DNA from 2 places in the Staphylococcus saprophyticus subsp. saprophyticus ATCC 15305 genome. Region 2 is predicted to be linked to the other one. Evidence: riboswitches for the same ligand, from Rfam matches in the RefSeq annotation. Region 2 holds a riboswitch; the other holds the start of a gene.

Region 1 (3,221 bases), 280 kb from region 2:
ATGTTAGATGATTTTGCTTTAGAAAAACTTGATGAACAAAATGAACTTACATTTAAAAATAAAAAAACGCAATTTGAAGTTTATGAAATTAACACGCGCTATTTTGTAATTATTACAAGCTATATCGAACAAATTCAACCTGATGGTCGCAGTGGTATTGTAGCTATCATTCGTGATATGACTAATGAACATAATATGGACCAAATGAAAAAAGACTTTATTGCAAATGTATCACATGAATTACGCACGCCTATATCTTTACTGCAAGGGTATACAGAATCCATCGTTGATGGTATCGTCACCGAACCTGCAGAAATTCATGAGTCACTATCAATTGTGTTAGATGAAACAAAACGCTTGAACAGATTAGTGAATGAGTTATTAAATGTTGCTCGTATGGACGCAGAAGGATTAACTGTAAAAAAAGTTGTTCAACCCATTGATCATTTGCTTGATAAGGTGCAACAAAAGTATCAAAAACATGCTAAAGATTTAGGTTTAAATATGAATTTAAGTCCAAATACTCACAATCAGATGTGGTATTATGATTCTGATAGAATTGAACAAGTATTAACCAATCTTATAGACAATGCTTCAAGATATACTGAACCAGGTGACGAAATAAAGATTGAGTTTGGAGAAACGCAAACTGAAAACATCCTTTATATTAGTGACACTGGATCAGGCATAGCACCTGAACATTTACAACAAGTATTTGATAGATTCTATAAAGTAGACACTGCTCGTAAAAGAGGTAAACAAGGAACAGGATTAGGGTTGTTCATATGTCGCATGATTATACACGAGCATGGTGGTACTATAGATGTTAAAAGTACACTTGGTAAAGGGACTACATTTATCATCACTCTACCAAAACCTAAAACAAACTAATTTATCTTTAATAATTCTAATCTATTACAAATCCGTCACAAGCATGGTACTACTATGGCTTGTGGCGGATTATTTTCGTTGGTATCTTGAATTTAATTTAATTTAATTTTTAATCATTTTATCCCATGCGCAATACACACAATGGCTCGGCAATGAGTTATTTTAAGCAATTCTATTGTTTTTATCTGACTAATAAGCTATGATAAATTTATAAAATTTAAGAAATTCATCTTCGGGGTAGGGTGCAATTCCCAACCGGCAGTAAATAAAGCCTGCGACCCATTTTATTATATATAATAAAATGGCTGATCTAGTGAAAATCTAGAGCCGACAGTAAAGTCTGGATGGGAGAAGATGGAGGACATGATTTGTTGTGCAATTTATTCCTCCTATTCTATGTAAGATGAATGGAAGGAGACAATTAAATATGCATCAACAAACAAAAAGACTCATTACCATAAGTATGTTGAGTGCGGTGGCTTTCATTTTAATGTTTATAAAATTTCCAATACCATTTTTGCCACCTTATTTAACGTTAGATTTTGGTGATGTTCCCGCATTATTAGCAACATTTATTTTAGGGCCTGTAGCAGGTCTTATTGTAGAATTCATAAAAAATTTACTCAACTTTTTATTTAACATAGGTGATCCAGTTGGACCAGTTGCAAATTTTTTAGCAGCATCTAGCTTTTTATTAACAGCTTATTTTGTAACGAAATATAAAGATAAAATTAAGTCACAAATTGTTGGACTAAGTATTGCGACAGTAGTTATGACAATTGTATTAAGTATACTGAACTATTTCGTTTTACTCCCACTGTATGGCATGATTATGAATCTATCTGACGTTGTTGAAAATGTAAAAATCGTCATCGTATCTGGTGTGATTCCCTTTAACATCATTAAAGGTATTGTCATCTCTATCATATTTATTTTGTTATACAACAGACTAAAAAATGTCTTACCTAAATAAAATTAAATAAAAGAAACATAGACAAAACGAGCCATGATATATTAATATCACGGCTCGTTTTATCTATCGCTTTAAAAAAATAAAAAGTTAGCAAATGTCACAGTGATGACGTTACTAACATGGTTGTATATAAATACTATTTTGCAATAATAGCATTATTCAAATTTTAATGCATCGCCATCAAATGATTCCTCTTCAATTTTAATTGAATCCGTAGGACAACCATCTAATGCATCTTCCATATCTTCATATAGTTCTTCTGGCACTTCCGCAGTACCTTGATTATCATCTAGAATAACATATGCAATACCTTCGTCATCATAGTCATAAATATCAGGGGCAGCGGCACCACAAGCACCACATGCAATGCATGTATCCATATCTACAATTGTATATTTAGCCAATTTCTTCGCCTCCTTTGACAAAAATGCTACAATAATTACACAAATATTATTGTAATCACAGTTTATCGTTTTTTCAAATGTTTTCGATTTATAAGATGAGGGAGCGTCTATGTATAATATAATTCATTTTGCATACACAAATGCACATAATTACAAAACCGAAAAAAGTATATTTAATATTATCACAGGGAAAAAGTCTCATCAAACCTTTTTTGACGCCTGTAGTCAACAACTATTGTCATTGTATCATAGCTTACCTAATTTAAAATATCCGTCGTTTGAGCGATATTCTAATAATTTTAACATTGAAACAGCGCAATATCAAAGTATCATTAATCATCCTCGACACACATACGACAGTCTTGTGAACACGTTTAATGCAATTCAATTGTTAACTCAGACACTTTCGAATACTGGCCATGCTATTTATGAATTTGTACCGATCACACAACATCGTACTGTGCAAAAACAAGTTAAACAACTATATAAAAAAATAACAGATGAAGATTTAAAATCTCAATTCATCGAAGAACTTACAAACTTATTTCATACGTTATCAGAAAAAAACAATCATGTTTATCTCCATTACTATTTACAAGGTTTTGAAGAAAGCATGTACACTAGACAACAAGTAAGTTTAATTGAATCTGTATCTCAAGAACACTTATATGAATTGGAAATAAGAGATTTAGTTACTTTAATGTATGAAATAGAAGATGATTCACAATATCCTTTATTAAATCAGCTTATTATATTACCTGCTTTATTACATAAGACAACATTAACTTATGAAGGTATAAAACAAGGCATGCATTTTGATAAATTAGCAGCTCAACAAAATGTTAAACAAAATACGATACAAGATCATATCTTAGAATTATTTATCAAAGGTTATTTAACAGATTATCATTCATTTTTAATACATAAAACTTATGAACAATTTATTCCACATT
Region 2 (3,221 bases):
ACACCATCAACTGTAATTGAACCTTGACTAACCATTTGTTTTATCAATGACGTTGACGGTTGTATTGTTACAATTTTAGAATTATCCGATGACTGAATGCGTTTAATTTTCGCTACTTCATCTACATGACCAAGTACAAAATGTCCACCAAATCGACCTTGACCACTCATTGCTCTTTCTAAATTCACTTCAGAAGATTGACTTAATTGATTTAAATACGTTTTATTTTCTGTACCTTTTATAACTTGTACTGAAAAAGTGTGATTATCAAATTCTATTACTGTTAAACATGCTCCGTTAACACTGATTGAATCACCAATATGCATGTCAGTTAAAATCGTTTGACATTCAATTTTCAAGTTAACTACAGACTGTTGTGTTGATATTTTTTTAATTGTACCTATTTCTTCAACAATTCCAGTAAACATGTTTAATCACTTCTTTCGTAATTCTAATTTAAGATTTTGCTCAAGCATTTGTGAATCAACAATTTCAAACTGTGGGACTTCTGACAAATCGATGATTTTATCCGTATGGAAAAATTGATATTTGCCTGAACCACCAATTATTTTCGGGGCATAATATATAATTAGTTTATTTGTATAATTGGATTGAAGAAATTCAGAAGTAACTGTGGGACCTGCTTCTACTAACAATCTGCCTATACCTTTTTCATATAAATTTTTCATAATATTTTCTACTGAACAATTTGTAAGTTGAATAATTTCAACATGTTCAATGTCCGTTACTAAAGCTTCATTTTGTGTATAAATCCAAATCGGCGTATTCGTATTTTTAAAAATGTCTAAATTAAAATCTATGTTACCGTTTTGGGCTAGTATCACTTTAATTGGGTTTTTACCCTCTTCAATTCGAGTCGTATATTGTGGATTATCTGCATTTAACGTGCCACTACCAGTTAGTACCGCATCGTGATGATGTCTTAATTTAAAAACATCTTTTTTCACAAGTTTATTGGTAATCCATTTACTTTCACCAGTATCTGTCGCTTGTTTGCCATCTAAACTACAAGAAACCTTTACTGTTACCATTGGTACAGATTGTCGTTTTGTAATAAAGAAATCTTTATATAAGTTTTCAGCATCAGGTTGATGTCGAAATTCAACATCTATCCCTGCTTCTTGTAAAATACTGTCACCATTGGAAGGTAATGTAGTATCTTTAACTGCATAAACAACACGATTAATGCCTGCCTCAATAATTTTATTGACGCAAGGTGGTGTAGAACCAAAGTGTGTACAGGGTTCTAATGAAATATAAATGGTTCCACCTTTCGCATTGTCTTTTGCCATATCTAGCGCCTGCACTTCTGCATGTTTGTCACCTTTTTTTAAGTGTGCACCTATACCTACGATACGTCCTCGATTCACTACTACTGCACCAACTGGAGGGTTTAAACCTGTTTGTCCCTCAACCATTTGTGCAAGTTGTATAGCATAGTTTAAATATTGACTCATCTCATCACCTCTAAATAATAAAAAAAACACCTGAAATGAACATTTCAGGTGTGGGATCTATTGATATAACATTATTAGCAAAAATTAGACACACTTATACATAAATTTTAAATTTATGGTATGCCAAATAAACACTTAAAAAGTGTTGTTTTGTTATACTTCATTCTTTCTCCCATCCAGACTTTACTGTCGGCTCTAGAATCTCACTAGATCAGCCACATTTATACACATAAATGCAGGTCGCAGGCTTAATTTACTGCCGGTTGGGAATTTCACCCTGCCCCGAAAGAATATCTATGAAATTGTTAATTGATGATTGAGTCATGTAACTGAAACTTAGTTACAAAATCATCGTACTACATTTTTTGAGAAATGACAATTCTTATTGCCTAAGTCGGCTTTATTTTTCTGATAATTAATACAATTACATGGAGAAATGAGTCAAAAAACGAACTATTTAAAGCGTCTAATCCCATTTATTAAATAATACGTTAAACGCTCACAGATGTTTAAAGCAACAAACCATTAGTGATACTTTAAATCATTTATTTGATTCAAATAAATGATTTATTACACTTACCGCTTGCCTTACAATCATCATGACGCCATTTCTCGATTGATTAATACCATTTGTTAACTGACCTAATGCATACATATTTTTAAGCGTGCCATACCTTGGACTTATAATTTGATTTGTTTCAGCTACAATTTGTATACCACCAAGTGGATGCGCTTGTACTACTTGTCTATTTTCTAAATTCAACACAAGTTGATCATCACTATCAAGATCTGAAAGTTGTGTTTTCGAACCTGTCGCATTAATGACTACATCACTATTTTCTACCGAACCGTCTTGAAATTCTAATTGAAATCTATGTTGACTATGTTTAACAGATTCTAAGCCCTTCTCAATTTTAATTAAGCCATTATTAATGTGTTCAATGAGTAATTGTGCAGTCTGTGGAGGCATTGGATTAGAATTTTCTTTTAAAATACCATGATAATTTGATAAAAAATGTTTTTGGTCAGTACGACTCAAACTATTCCATATCCAATTTAAATTTTCTTTGGCAAGCTCAAGTATACTTTGGAATTTACCTAACTCCTCTGCATGTTCTAAATCGTAAGTTAAATCTATAATCGGATCATTTGTTCTTCGATGCACAAGTGTTTCTACCGGAATTTCATAATGTGCACAGTCTTTCATAAATAACCGCATTGCCTCATCTAATGGCACATTTCCAAAATGTTTCTCTTTAATTTCATTAAAATTTTCAGGAGTTAAATATTTAAATTCAATATCAGGCATCTCACCTCTAACACTCGGTAAGTGACCCTTACGACTTGTAACCATAATTGGTAAATTAGGATGATGCGCTGTTACATAGCGAATCACATCAAGACTTGCTAGTCCAGTACCAATAATAGAAATTCTATCTGTATCTTTAACATTATCTAACGTATTATATGTAGGATACGGTGTTTGTATATATCCTTTCGTGCCTTTCAATTTGTATGGATCATGATAAGACAACGTGCCTATAGCTAAGAATACTACATCATACTGCTTTCGATTTTCTATATTATTTGCAGTACAAACATTATATTGTATATCTGTTTGACCTATATCTGAGTCAATAAAGACTTCAGAAACTTCTTCACAAATTTGGTGAATATTATCATACTGATTGATAAATTGTTGCAAATAATCTTTCATATAATGTCCAAAAATAAACCTCGGCA

The links. A riboswitch is a leader RNA that binds a small molecule or an ion and turns the genes downstream of it on or off. The one in region 2 is predicted to bind FMN.
Region 1: another riboswitch for FMN. It lies ahead of SSP_RS06425 (ECF transporter S component); the one in region 2 lies ahead of ribD (bifunctional diaminohydroxyphosphoribosylaminopyrimidine deaminase/5-amino-6-(5-phosphoribosylamino)uracil reductase RibD).

The regions. Positions count from the first base shown of each region.
Region 1 covers NC_007350.1:1,303,446-1,306,666, forward strand. The annotation lists gene SSP_RS06420 (ATP-binding protein) at 1-891, shown strand, start outside; FMN riboswitch at 1,116-1,251, shown strand; gene SSP_RS06425 (ECF transporter S component) at 1,319-1,864, shown strand; gene SSP_RS06430 (ferredoxin) at 2,020-2,268, opposite strand; gene SSP_RS06435 (helix-turn-helix domain-containing protein) at 2,378-3,221, shown strand, end outside.
Region 2 covers NC_007350.1:1,024,241-1,027,461, reverse strand. The annotation lists gene ribE (riboflavin synthase) at 1-428, opposite strand, end outside; gene ribD (bifunctional diaminohydroxyphosphoribosylaminopyrimidine deaminase/5-amino-6-(5-phosphoribosylamino)uracil reductase RibD) at 435-1,478, opposite strand; FMN riboswitch at 1,639-1,772, opposite strand; gene SSP_RS05105 (FAD/NAD(P)-binding protein) at 2,020-3,221, opposite strand, start outside.